DNA from 3 places in the Arthrobacter sp. HS15c genome. Region 1 is predicted to be linked to each of the others. Evidence: predicted binding sites of a transcription regulator. Region 1 holds the regulator's gene; each other region holds the start of a gene.
The links. Region 1 encodes LexA, which represses DNA repair genes until DNA is damaged. Its sites were predicted from a motif close to TCGAACANNTGTTCGA; they were not measured.

Region 1 (4,643 bases):
GGGCGGTGGCCTGGGTGACGGCGGACAAGTGGTACGGGAGCCGGACCAGCCGCAGGGCGTCCGCGACCTCGGGGGCGGCGGCCATGTAGCCCAGCCGGGCGCCGGCCAGGGCAAACGCCTTGCTCATGGTCCGGGTGACAATGAGGCGTTCCCGGCCCGGCAGGAGCGTCAGGGCGCTGGGTGTGCCGTCGTGGGCAAACTCATGGTAGGCCTCGTCCACGATCACGATGGTCTGGCTGGCTTCGCCGGCGGTGTACACGGCTTCCACCACATCCAGGCCCAGCCCTGTTCCGGTGGGGTTGTTGGGTGAGCTGAGGAAGACAACGTTGGGCTGGAGCTCCTTGACCTGGCGGCCTGCCGACTCGGCGCTGAGTCCGTAGTCTGCTTCGCGCTGCCCAGCAATGTATTCGGTGTCCGTGCCGCTGGCCAGTAGGGGGTACATGGAATACGTGGGAGGGAAGCCAAGAGCCGTCCGGCCCGGCCCGCCGAAGGCCTGGAGGATCTGCTGCAGCACCTCGTTGGAACCGTTGGCTGCCCAGATGTTCGTCACGTCCAGTCCGTGGCCAAGGAACTCCGCCAGCGCCTCGCGAAGCTCTGTGAACTCCCGGTCCGGGTAGCGGTTCAGGCCCGCTGCGGCCTCGGTGACCGCCGCGCTGATGGCCGCCCGAACGTCCGCGGGAACACCATGGGTGTTTTCGTTGACGTTCAGCAGAACGGGAACATCGAGCTGCGGAGCCCCGTACGGGGACAGGCCACGAAGGTTGGTCCGGAGGGGAAGGCGGTTCAGACGCTCTAGCTGGTCATTCACCTGAACAGTTTAGTGCCGAAGCGCGGACCCCGAAAATGTGACGGTTCCCGACTGCCATTCACAACCTGCAGGGCTACTTGGCAGGCACAAACAGCTGCTGGCCGGGCAGCACGGTCCCGGCCGTGAGGTTGTTGAGCTGGACGATGTCCGCGATCACATCCCGGGGATCCCGCTCCGGCGACACCGCCGCCGCGATCCCCCAGAGCGACTGACCGGGCTGCACAGTTACCGAGACAGTCGGCGTGAGCGAGAGGTCCGCGGCGGAGTCGGCGGCCTTGGCGGGTGCGTTAAGGAATCCCGCGAGCAGGAAGAGCAGCGCCGCGATCAGGACCAGGGGAATGCCGATCAGGACCACCCGGCCGCGCCGCGTCAGGCGCAGAGGAGGCAGCGATTCCTTGCGGGCCCGGAACTCTGGCACTGCCGTGAGGTGCTGGACCGAGACGAACTGCGGACCGGAGTCCTGCGATGCTGAAAAAGCTGACATGAAATGAGCCCTCCTGGACCATGCTGTGCTGCCCGGAGTGTCCTTTCCGCCTGCCTGCCTCGGCGGACAGGCCCTGCCTCTTCGAATATTCGAATACCACAGGAAGCGAATAGAACACATGTTCGAACTTTGCTTCTTCTGTTTTAGCACTTATCAACGAACATTGTCGAGACTCGCTAGAACAAATGTTTGAAAAAGGGTTGTGGCTGGCCTACGTTTGGATCAAAGATCAACCACCTCTGTAGTTGATCAGCAGGGTCTGACAATCAATGCCGGAGGCTCCCGGCACCCGCGGCCAGGAGGCACCGGGGCAACGGAAAGGCATTGGCAAACATGGCAGCAGCAGCCGCGGGCGGCAGGGCGACCCAGCGGGGTCAGCAGCCCCAGAGGACTCCCAAAGGGCTGACTGCCCGGCAAAAGAAGATCCTGGAAACCATCCAGCGTTCGGTCAATGACAACGGGTATCCCCCGTCCATGCGTGAAATCGGTGACACAGTGGGCCTGGCCAGCCTGTCCAGCGTGACCCATCAGCTCTCGCAGCTGGAGAAGCTGGGTTACCTTCGCCGCGATCCCAAGCGGCCGCGGGCCATGGAGGTCCTGATGCCGCTGACGCTGGACGGCGGGACTGCCAAGGCGACAGGTTCAGCCGCGCCGGCTGCCCTGCGCGGCATCAGTGGGGGCAAAGTGACTGAGCTGCCCACGGCCATGGACACCGCCATGGTCCCGCTGGTGGGCCGGATCGCGGCCGGCGGGCCCATCCTCGCGGATCAGGTCGTGGAGGACGTGATGCCGCTCCCCCGTCAGCTGGTGGGGCAGGGCGAGCTCTTTATGCTCAAGGTGGCCGGAGACTCCATGGTGGACGCGGCAATCTGCGATGGCGACTGGGTGGTGGTGCGGCGCCAGGCTGACGCCGTCAACGGTGACATCGTTGCGGCCCTCCTGGACGACGAAGCGACCGTCAAAACGTTCCGCCAGCGGGACGGCCACACGTGGCTCCTGCCGCAGAACACCCAATACGAACCCATCCTTGGCGACCACGCCACCATCATGGGCAAGGTTGTTTCGGTCCTGCGCTCACTCTAGGAACCGCCAGTTACAGCAAAACAGATCAGCTGGGCCCGCCCCTCGAGGGGCGGGCCCAGCTGATCTTCGCAGTTAACTCAGGTGTGTTCCTTGGACAGCCGCTCCAGGGCAGCGAACGCGATTTTCCGGTCCGTGGTGGGCCAGAAGGGCGGCAGGGCGGCGCGAAGGAACCCGGCGTAGCGCTCCGTGGCAAGCCGTGAATCGAGCACCGCCACCACGCCCTTGTCACCCGTGGACCTGATCAGCCGGCCGGCGCCCTGTGCCAGCCGGATGGCGGCGTGGGTGGCGGAGACCGACATAAAGCCGTTGCCGCCGGCCTGGGCCACGGCCCGGGAGCGGGCGGTCATGAGGGGATCGTCCGGCCGCGGGAACGGAATACGGTCAATCACCACCAGGCGGCACGAGCCGCCGGGCACGTCCACGCCCTGCCACAACGACATGGTTCCGAAGAGGCAGGTGTCGGGCTCGTCGGCGAACTGCTTGACCAGGGCGGTCATGGTGGAGTCGCCCTGGCAGAGGATGCTCAGTCCAAGCCGCGGCCGCAGGGCTTCGGCTGCCTCTTCTGCGGCGCGGCGCGAGGAGAACAGGCACAGCGCACCCCCTCCGGAAGCCCTGATCAGGGCCTCGAGTTCTTCCAGCGCCTCCGGCGACACACCCCGGCCGGGCTTGGGGAGGTGGCCGGCAACGTACAGGATCCCTTGCTTCGGGTAGTCAAAGGGGGAACCGACATCAATGCCGGTCCAGCTCGGGGCGCCCTGGCCCACGAGTCCCAGGCCGCCGGCGGCCGGCTCAAACGCCGAGCCGATGGCGAGGGTGGCCGAAGTCAGCACCACAGTGTGGCCTTCGAAGAGGCCCTCGCGCAGCCTTCCTGCGACGCTGAGCGGCGCGATGTTGACCAGCGCCGGCGAGGAGTCGTCGGGCTGCGCGTAGCCCTGCTGCGGATCGAAGGTGCTGGCGCGGGAGAACCACACCACCTCGCGGTTTTCACGGGCCGCGATGAGCCGTTCGCAGAGTTCGAGGATAAGCATCAGGCGGGAGCGGGCGAGCTGCCGCCCGCCGTCGGCTGTTTGGCTGCTGTCCCCCTTCGAATCGGAAAGGGCCGCCCGGCAGGCGTCACGCAGCTGGTCCATGCAGTCCAGCTGTTCGTCATTGAGTCCGTTGGGAAGGAGCCCGTTGGGCACCCCGGCGAGGGCGAGTTCCAGGTTCGCAGCGGCAGCGTTGAGGGCGTCGACCGTGATGGCTGTGTGCTTCCGCGCGCCAGAGGCGGCGGCATGGACCATGGCGACGGACAGCTGCCCGGATACGGCCCCGGTCACCCGGTCCTGGAGTTCGTGGGCCTCGTCCACCACCACAACGTCGTATTCGGGCAGGACGGCCAGGCCCTCGAAGGCACTGACGGCGAGCATGGCATGGTTGGTGACCACAACGTCGGCGTCCGCCGCGTCCTGGCGGGCCAGCTCGCTGAAGCATTCGGCCGCCATTGGGCATTTCTGTGCCCCGAGGCATTCCATCGAGGTGACGGAGACCTGGCGCCAGGCCCGGTCCGTGACACCGGGAAGGAGTTCATCGCGGTCGCCGGTGGCCGTTTTTTGCGCCCATTCGCGCAGGCGCACCACTTCCTTGCCCAGCTGCGAGGACGGTCCCCCCAGCGCGGCGGCGAAGTGCGGCACGCTGGTGTCCTCGCCAAGGGAAAACAGCTGCCCTTCGGAAGGCTCCTCGGAAGGGAATCCGCCTTCAAGCTTGTGCCGGCACACGTAATTGGAGCGGCCTTTGACCAGCGCCACTTTGACGGGGCGGTCCAGGGCCGGGGTGATGGTTTTGAGCAGGCGTGGCAGGTCCCGGCCCACGATCTGCGTCTGCAGGGCGAGGGTGGCGGTGGATACCAGGGTGGGTTTGTTGCTCACGAGTGAATGCGCAATGAGCGGGATCAGGTACGCCAGCGACTTTCCGGTTCCGGTGCCGGCCTGGACCAGGAGGTGGTCGCCGGTTTCGATGGCCCGGGCCACCTGCCTGGCCATCTCGTGCTGTCCGCTGCGGCTTTGCCCGCCCATCCCGGCCACGGCACGGTCGAGCAGTTCAATGACGAACTGCTCGCCGGCCGTACCCGAGGACTCACTTGCCACTGTTTCAGTCATTGCTGACGAATGATTCCAGTTCCGCCGCGAGGCCTTCCCGGACCATCACCACGGCCCGCGTTCCGTCCTCGCCATGGTCAAGGCTCAGGATTTCGGCGTCAGTGTTGTGCAGCTTGCTGATCACGTCGCCGCG
Region 2 (4,643 bases), on a different contig from region 1:
TCCGGGGCGGCGAAGCCCTGGAACACTTCCTCGTTCGCCTGGCTCTTGCGGTGCACCGCCGGGGCCTTGAGCTGCTGGGCGCGGGCGGAGGCAATGACGGGTGAATCGACGTCGAAGCCAAGGGCAGCGATCGCAGGCGTTGTGTCCCCGGCGTCGGGGCCGGCCTCGTTGATGATCACCCGGGCGTGGCCCATGGTCCACAGCTGGACGTCCTTGGTGCGGTGGTGCCCGTTGAACTCGAAGCCCAACTGGCCCAGGACTGTCTCCAGCCCGGCGGTGTCGGCCGCCTTGACCTCGGCGAAGTTGAACCCTGCCGGCTCGGCCACCTGCGGCAGGGTGGCCAGCTCCATCGGATAACGACGGCGGCCCGCGGCCTGGGTGACCGCCGCCGCGGCGCCCGGCGCGGCCCCGGACAGCACCGGGGCGTTGGCCTCCAGCCACTTGGCGCTCTGTTCCTCCAGCCAGATCAGCGAGCGCATGCCGTCCACGGCCGTGCGCTCCACGTCTGACTGGCGGAAGACGTCATTGAAGATCTCGAGTGACACGGGGCCGGCATAGCCGGCGCGGACCACGTGGCCCATGAACTTGGCGAGCTCGAACTGGCCTTCACCCGGGAAGACCCGGTAGTGCCGGCTCCAGGACAGCACATCCATGGACAGTTTGGGGGCGTCCGCCACCTGGACGAAGAAGATCTTCTCCGGGCTGAACGCTTCGATGGGCGCAGTGTCCCAGTCGCGGGACAGGATGTGGAAGGAGTCCAGGCAGGTGCCCAGGTTGGGGTGGTCCACGGCTTCCACCAGCCGGTGCGCGTGCTCGTAGTCGCTGACGTACTTGCCCCAGGCCAGGGCCTCGTAGGCCACCTTGACGCCGTGGTCGCCGGCCAGTTCGGCCAGGCGGCCCAGCTGTTCGGTCCGGAGGTCGTCGCTGTCGATGCTGGCGGTGGCCACGTTGGAACAGACCAGGATGGTGTCCATGCCCAGCCGGGCCATCAGCCTGAACTTGGCTTCGGCGCGGCGGAGGTTGGCGGCCAGGAGGTCCTCGGACACGCTGTCGAAGTCGCGGAAGGGCTGGTACAGGTCAAGGGTCAGGCCCAGGTCTGCCGCCATCTTGCGGACGTCCTCGGGCGTCAGCGGCGAGGTCACCAGGTCCTGCTCGAAGATCTCGATGCCGTCGAAGCCCGCGATGGCGCAGGCCTGCATCTTCTCCTTCAGGGTGCCGGAAAGGCAGACGGTGGCGACTCCGGTGCGCATCAGGCGGCCACCTCTTCCGCCGCCACAAGTTCCAGGAAGTGCGAACGCATCCTGTCGGCGTCGGCTGTCAGCCCGGTGAAGATCCGGAAGGCATCCGCCGCCTGTCCCACGGCCATCCGGCCGCCGTCCAGGACGTCGCAGCCTTTGGCGCGTGCGCCGCGGACCAGTTCGGTGTCGATGGGGCGGTAGACGATGTCCGCCACCCAGTGCCGGGATTCCAGCAGGTCCAGGTCCAACGGGACGCCGGGGTGGGCGGCCATTCCCACGGGGGTGCAGTGGACCAGCCCGTCGGCGAGGGGCAGCAGCTGTGGCAGCTCCGCCGTCGCCCGTGCCGTGACGGTGCTGTGCGGGAAGAAGCCGGCCAGTTCCGCGGCCTTTGCGGCGCAGCGGGCGGGATCCACGTCCACCAGGTCCAGGGCCTTAACGCCGGCGGTGAGCAGGGCATAGGCGACGGCGGATCCGGCGCCGCCGGCACCCAGCTGGACTACCCGGTCCAGCTTCGCGCCCGGAAGACCGGAGGCGAGGGCGGCGGCAAAGCCGGAGAAATCGGTGTTGTGGCCGATAAACCGGCCGTCCTCGATCACCACGGTGTTGACGGCGCCAAGCCTGAGGGCGTCCGGGGAGATTTCATCCAGGTGCTGCAGCACGAGCTGCTTGCAGGGGTGCGTGATGTTCAGGCCGTTGAAGCCAAGGCTGCGGGCGCTCTGCAGCAGGTGGCCGACGGATTCGCCCGGGAGGCCGAGCTCCAGCAGGTCGATGGGGCGGTACAGATAGCGCAGGCCCTGCACGTCGCCTTCGCGTTCGTGCATGTGGGGGGTGAGTGACGGCATGACGCCATCCCCGACCAGTCCCACCAGGTAGGACTCAGTTCGATTACTCATCCGTGCAGCTCCTTTGGTAACGGCACCGGGCGGTCGGCGCAGGCCAAGGCGAGCGCGGCGGGTCCGGTGTTAGGGATTACAGTACAGCACATGTTCACATCTCGCACTCTTGTTCGAGATACGAACACTTGCTTCTAGGTCAGCGCTGCGGGAGGCGGGCAGCCAGCTCGGCCGCCGCCTCCTGCAGCACGGGAACGTGGGAAACCAGGGCTTCCAGGCTCAGGCGGAAGACCGGGACTGCCGTGGCGAGGGAGGCGAACGCGTGGCCCTGGGAGTTGAAAAGCGGGACGGCCACGGCACGCATCCCGGTCTCGTTCTCCTCATCCATGACCGCGAACCCCTGGCGCCGGACCTTATCGATTTCGGCGCGGAAGGCATCCCGGTCGGTGATGGAGTGCTCGGTGAGGGGATTCAGCTCCAACTCGGCCAGGAGGCGTTCCCGCTCAGAGTCCTCGGCGAACGCCACCAGCGCCTTGCCCACCGCAGTGGTGTGCAGCGAGCCGAGATGGCCCGGATCGCTGGTCACGCGGAACATCTGCGGGCCGTCCACCTTGTTGACCGTCAGGTGGTGGTGGCCGTCCCTGACGCTGAGGATGGTGGCCTCGCCCGTCTGCTCCGTCACGCGGCGAAGGACCGGCATTGCCGTGCCGGCGAAGCCGTGGTGGTTGGACACGCGCTGGCCCAGCTGAAAGATGCGCAGGCCCAGGTGGTAGCGGCGGCCATCCGGTTCGTAATCCACAAATCCGTCCCGCGTGAGCGAGCCCAGCAGACGGTAGGTGGTGCTGAAGGGCAGGTCTGCACGGCGGGAGATTTCCGCGGCACTGGCGCCGCGGGGCTCGTCCCCCAGGAGGACCAGGAGGCCCAGGGCCTTGCCCACCATGTCCGTCCGGTCACCTTTGGCCGCCTTTGGCTCGGGGGAAACGTCATCGACCTCTGTGGCTTGGTTCACACTCATATGTCGATGTTGCCACATCGTGGCAACTATTTCTAGATGGTGATTATTTTCTTGACAAGTGACTGTCCTCACAGCCATCATTGCTATATCGCACAAGTAGCTCCCACCATGTGGCTACTGCCCGGGTTCCCCCCGCACCTCCAGCCGTGCCGTGCCGTGCCTTACCCCAGGCAAGCGCCGGCTGCGAGCCCCTGATCCATCCGCGACAAAGTCGTCACATCAAAGGAATTCCATGAGCCAGAAACTTCCGTCCGCCGAGCCAGGCATCGCCGCCCCGGCCGGGACGCCGAAGAAGGCAGCCCTCGCAAGCTTCCTGGGCAGCGCCGTCGAATACTACGACTTCTTCATCTTCGGTTCCGCCGCCGCCCTGATCTTCCCCACGGTCTTCTTCCCGAATGCTGACGCGAACGCGGCCATCATGTCCTTCGCCACCTTCGGCTTTGCCTACGTGGCGCGGCCAGTGGGCGCAGTCATCCTCGGTCACTTCGGTGACCGGGTGGGCCGGCGGAAGGTCCTGATGTTCACCCTTCTGCTGATGGGTGCCTCCACCTTCCTGATCGGCTGCCTGCCGGACTTCAACACCGTTGGCTGGTGGGCTCCTGCCCTGCTGGTGCTGGCCCGGCTCTGTCAGGGCCTATCGGCCGCGGGCGAACAGGCCGGCGCCTCCTCCATGACCCTGGAGCACGCTCCAGACAACCGCCGCTCCTTCTTCACGTCCTGGACCCTCACCGGAACCCAGGGTGGCCAGATCCTCGCCGCCCTCGCCTTCATCCCCGTCCTGGCCCTCCCGGACGACATCAAGTACGGCATCGGCTGGCGCGTCCCGTTCTGGCTCAGCGCCGTCGTCGTGATGGTTGCGTTCTTCATCCGCCGCACGCTGCACGAGCCCCCGGCCTTCGAGGAAGCCCAGAAGAACGCCGAGATCTCCAAGCTCCCCGTGGCCGATCTGCTCAAGAGCCACTGGCGCGACGTCCTCCGCGTGGTCTGCTGCGCGTTCATCGCCGCCGTCTCCACTGTGTTCGGCACCCTGGCCATCAGCTACGCCAAGACCGTTGCCGGCGTTGACGGCACCACCACCCTGTGGCTGGTAGTGGGCGCCAACCTCGTAGCCCTGGGCACCCAGCCTCTCTTCGGCAAGCTTGCCGACAGGATCGGCCGCAAGCCCGTCTTCATCTACGGCGCACTCTCCAGCGCCATCCTCACCCCGGTGTTCCTGCTCAGCCTGGAATCCGGCAGCGTCCCGCTGATGTTCCTCGCAGCCATCGGATTCTTCTCCTGCGGCTACGCTGCCTCCAACGCCGTCTGGCCGTCCTTCTACGCCGAGATGTTCAGCACCAAGGTCCGGTTCTCCGGCCTGGCCATCGGCACGCAGCTGGGCTTCCTGATGGCAGGCTTCGCCCCGGCGATCGTGGCAGCCATGGGCGGCATCAAGCCCGGCGGCTGGGTCCAGATCAGCGTCTTCACCGCCATCATCTGCTCCATCGCGGCCATCTCCGCGCTTACGGCGAAGGAAACCTTCAAGGTCCCCACTAAGCAGCTCGGCCTGAAGTAACGCAT
Region 3 (4,643 bases), on a different contig from region 1:
CTGGCCGAATTCGATGCCCAGCTCGAGGAGAACGTGGAGCTGCCGCCGTCGTGGAACGTTGCGCCCACCGATGACGTGCCCATAGTCCTGGAACGCCTGATTGACGACTCCGCCGTCCGTCAGTTGCACGTGGCCCGCTGGGGCCTGGTGCCGTCCTGGGCCAAGGATCCCGGCATCGGATCCAAAATGATCAACGCCCGGAGCGAGACGGTCCTGGAGAAGCCCGCCTTCCGCAAGGCCATCCAGTCGCGCCGCTGTGCCGTGCCGGCGGACGGCTATTACGAGTGGAAACAGGGGACGGGAAAGGCGAGGCAGCCCTACTACGTCCACCCCGGCGAAGGCAGCGGCCTGGTTTTCGCCGGCGTGTACGAATGGTGGAAGGACCCGTCCAAGGCGGAGGGCGAGCCTGGCCGGTGGCTGCTCTCCACCTCCATCCTGACGGCCGACACGCCGCCGCCTGGATCGGAGTCAACTGTCTTCGGCAAGCTCACCGCCCTGCACGACCGGGTACCGCTGCCCATGGACCGGGCCACGATGGAGTCCTGGATCGACCCGCAGATCGACGACGCCGCCTTCCTGGTGGACCTGGTCCGCGCCCACGTGAAGGATGTTGCAGCGGACTGGCACGTGGATTCCGTGGGCCGGGAGGTGGGAAACGTGCGCAACAATTCCCCCGAGCTCATCCGCCCCGTGGAGGCGCTGTTCTGAGGCGTTTCATCCGCTGACCCGGGCGACTGAGGAGGTGCCTGACCCCTAAACGGTGACCTCGCCGGCGTCGTCCACTGCCCACGTGGGGTTGTAGGCAATCTCCCAGCGGAAGCCGTCCGGGTCCGCGAAATAGCCGGTGTATCCGCCCCACGGCTGGGTGACCGGCTCTGCAACTACTTTTGCCCCGGCTGCGGCGGCTTCGGCCATGACCCGGTCCACGTCCGCTGTGCTGGGGAGGTTGTGGCTGAGCGTGATGCAGGGGACTTGTCCCGGCGCATCAACTCCGGCTTCGGCCTGCATCTGGCCGGCGTTCCACAGGGAGAGGATCAGCCCGTGGTTGACCTGGATGAACACCACGTCGTCGGGGAATTCCTTGTGGACGGGCCAGCCGAGGCCCTCTGCGTAGAAGCGGCGGGAGGCCGCTACGCTGCGTACACCTAGTGAGATGAAGTCGACTCTGGGCTGCATGCTTCGATACTGTCAGATGATGGCGACAATTCAAGGAAACGACAGGGACGCGCTGGCCGACAAGGAACAGCTCGCCGCCGTGCGGATTGCAGTCGACGAGGTTGATGACCAGATCGTCACCCTCATTGCCCGGCGTGAGCGGCTGATCCGGATCGCCGGAACCCTGAAGGGTGACGACGCCGAAGTCCGGGCCCCGGGCCGGGTGGAGCGGGTCATTGAGCACGTCCGCTCCGCGGCGGAGAAGAAGGACATCGATCCGGACATCGTGGAATCCACGTACCGGGCCATGATCTCGGGCTTTATCGAACTCGAGCTGAAAGTCCACAAAGAAAACAGCTGAGGCTGTTCGACATCCATACCAAGGCGCCCTGCAGCCGGACACGTATCCGGCTTCAGGGCGCCTTTTTTGGTACGCCTGGTTACAGTGCTTCGTCGACGGTGATGCCGGACTGAAATTCCCGGCCGTCAGCCTCGCTGAACGCCGACATGATGTGACCCTTGCCGAGCCCGTGGATGGCGGCCAAAGGGAAGTTTCCTGTGATGGAGTTGCCGGAGTGCGAGACTCCGCTGAGGTCGAAGTTTTCCTCAGTGCCCTGTTCGTGGCTGAACGAGTAGAAGGCGATTGCCTCCCCGTTCATGAATTCAATGCCCAACCGTCTTTGTGATGAGTAGTCAGGGCTGGCCGCGACGAGCCCCACTACGTACGCACCCGCTCCCGGGATGTTGCCGTCGATATCAAAGGTTGCCACGAGCGTTGTGTCCTGGGCCTTGATGCTTACGTGCTTGAGGAGTGCGTCATTGGTGCTCATGCCACAATCCTGCTCCCTGCCGTCCCTTCCGTCCACCCCTGTCTAGGTTTTGTGTTGGCTCCGGCGTAGACTGGATTCATTCGAACATGTATTCGAATAAGCGTGTTCGAAACCCCGGGATGGACCTTCCTGGGCCACAGTTCCAGTTCAGTTCCGGGAGGCGCCCATGGGCATGTTCAGCGAATCCGTTGACGTCGCCTGCAGCGCTGCCGGCCAGCCAGTGGCCCTCCAATGGGCCGGGCGGCATTACACCGTATGCGCTGAACCGGTGCGGTGGTTTGAACGCAGGCAGTGGTGGGCCGAGGAAAGCCGCGCACCGCTGGGAAGCGGGCCCGGGCTCGTTGACCACGAAATCTGGCGGGTCCAGGTGCAGGCAGACCCGCAGGACGAACCCCTCACCCTGGACCTGAGCCGGCACCTCGGAAGCGGCCGCTGGCGGCTGCTCCGGATCCATGACGCCCTCCAACCCAGAACAGCATGACTTTCACGCATCTCCACGCTTCCACTGCCTTCAGCGCCCACTATGGGGTGTCCTGGCCGGACGAGCTCGCCCAGGTTGCCGCCGCTGACGGTGCCACCGCGCTCGCCTGCACTGACCGGGACGGCCTGTACGGCACGGTCAAGCATCTCAAGGCCTGCATGGCCTCCGGTATTGACCCCATCGTGGGGGTTGACCTTGCGGTGTTCGACGACGACGGCGACCACCGCACCCAACTCGCTGGACGCGTGGTGGTCCTCGCCCGCGGCCATAACAGCGGCGCGGGCTACCGTGCCCTGTGCAGGCTGGTGTCAGATGCCCATGCCAGGACCTCCGGCAAAGCCGGGGGAGCCGTGCCGGTGGCAGTCACCCGCGCCGAACTCGCCTCCCGGACACTTGACCCGAAAACCCTGAAGCCGGTCCTGATGGTCCTGATCGGACCAGATTCCGACGTCGGACGGGCCATGGGCGGGCGGCGGTACCTGCGACCCCGCACCCTCTTCAAACGCTGGCTGGATGCCATGCCGCAGGGGACCATGGTGGCCGAAGTGGTTTCCCAGCTCAGCTCACCAGGCTCACCGCTGAGCACCGCCCACGCAGTGCGGATGCTCAAACTCGCGGAGGAACACCAGGTCCCTGCCGTGCTCACCAACGCTGTCCGGTACTGCGCCGAGGACGGAGCCGCCACGGCAGACGTCCTGGATTCGGCCCGCACGCTGAAGTCCCTGCCCGAACTCGCCGCCGAACCCCTGCTCCAGCCCAACGGCCAGGCCTGGCTGAAATCGTCAGCACAGATGCTCCAGCTGGGCAAGGAAATCATCGGCACTGCAGGATACGGGGCGGCGGACCTCAAACAGCTCATGGCCCAGACCGAGGCGCTCGCCGACCTCTGCCGGATCGACCCCGTCACTGACATGGGATGGAAGCAGCCGGTGGTCCCCGAAGCCTCAGTCATCGGCATCAGCCAGGACCCGCACGTGGAGCTGGTCCAGCGCTGCGAAGCCGGGATCGGCAGGAGGTTCCCTGGCATCACCGGCGCCGCCGAAAAGGAAATGCGCTCGCGGCTGGAGCACGAACTGGGGATCATCATGAACCTCGGGTTCTCCTCCTACTTCCTGACAGTCGCCGAAGTGTCCCGGATGATCCTGGACATGGGGGTCCGCGCCGCCGCCCGGGGGTCCGGAGCGTCCAGCCTGGTCAACTACCTCATCGACGTCAGCCAGGTAAACCCCCTGCAGCATGACCTGATCTTCGAACGGTTCCTGTCCCAGGACCGGGCCACCCTGCCGGACATTGACATCGATGTTGAAAGCGCTGAACGGCACAATGTCTACCGGCGGATCTTTGACCGTTTCGGTGCCGAACGCGTGACGCTCATGAGCATGCAGAACGGATACCGGGCGCGTGGCGCCGTCAGGGACGCAGGCATGGCCCTGGGCATGGACGACGGCGACGTCGGCGAGATCGCCAAGCAGCTGTGGCGCTTTTCGGCCCGCAAGTTCCGGGAGGCGCTGGTGGAGAAACCCGAACTGCGCGAGTTCGCCGACCGGGTGGAGCGCAGTGACTTTGCCGAAAACCAGCAGCTTGATCTTCTGGTGGACCTCACGGAACGGCTGGACCGGCTTCCCCGGCATATTTCCATGCACCCCTGCGGGGTGATCCTGGGCGATGCCACACTGCTGGACCGCACCCCCGTACAGCCCAGCGGCCTGGGATTGCCCATGAGCCAGTTCGACAAACACGACATGGATCCCATGGGGATGCTGAAGCTCGACGTCCTGGGTGTCAGGATGCAGAGCGCCATGGCCTTCGCCGTCCGCGAGGTCATCCGGCTCCACCCTTCCAAGGCCGAAGTGGTGGCTGCGGGGGCGCACCCCCAGGGTGAGGACGGGACAGGCCCGGACTACATCGCCGACAACGGCCACATCGACCTCAACGCCGTTCCGCTGGACGACGAACCAACCTATGAGCTGATCCGAAGCACCCACACCCTGGGCTGCTTCCAGATCGAGTCGCCGGGCCAGCGGGAGCTGATCGGCAAAATGGCGCCGCGCGAATTCAATGACCTCATCATCGACATTTCGCTGTTCCGGCCGGGGCCGATGAAATCAGACATGGTGCGGCCGTTCCTGGAGCACAGGCACGGCTTCGCGCCTGAGGTGTACCCCCACCCGGACCTT

Region 2: ABV518_RS06440 (shikimate dehydrogenase) is a predicted target of LexA. The motif match lies at 2,233-2,248, and genes of this name have one in related genera.
Region 3: ABV518_RS20495 (DUF6504 family protein) is a predicted target of LexA. The motif match lies at 2,066-2,081, and genes of this name have one in related genera.

What each region holds. Positions count from the first base shown of each region.
Region 1 covers NZ_JBFOHM010000012.1:163,649-168,291, reverse strand. The annotation lists gene ABV518_RS19735 (histidinol-phosphate transaminase) at 1-808, opposite strand, end outside; gene ABV518_RS19730 (LysM peptidoglycan-binding domain-containing protein) at 882-1,292, opposite strand; gene lexA (transcriptional repressor LexA) at 1,626-2,375, shown strand; gene ABV518_RS19720 (ATP-dependent DNA helicase) at 2,453-4,510, opposite strand; gene hflX (GTPase HflX) at 4,503-4,643, opposite strand, start outside.
Region 2 covers NZ_JBFOHM010000003.1:291,503-296,145, reverse strand. The annotation lists gene ABV518_RS06445 (TIM barrel protein) at 1-1,250, opposite strand, end outside; gene ABV518_RS06440 (shikimate dehydrogenase) at 1,250-2,131, opposite strand; gene ABV518_RS06435 (IclR family transcriptional regulator) at 2,271-3,086, opposite strand; gene ABV518_RS06430 (MFS transporter) at 3,319-4,638, shown strand.
Region 3 covers NZ_JBFOHM010000013.1:128,848-133,490, reverse strand. The annotation lists gene ABV518_RS20515 (SOS response-associated peptidase) at 1-708, shown strand, start outside; gene ABV518_RS20510 (VOC family protein) at 754-1,176, opposite strand; gene ABV518_RS20505 (chorismate mutase) at 1,193-1,516, shown strand; gene ABV518_RS20500 (hypothetical protein) at 1,596-1,985, opposite strand; gene ABV518_RS20495 (DUF6504 family protein) at 2,152-2,466, shown strand; gene ABV518_RS20490 (DNA polymerase III subunit alpha) at 2,463-4,643, shown strand, end outside.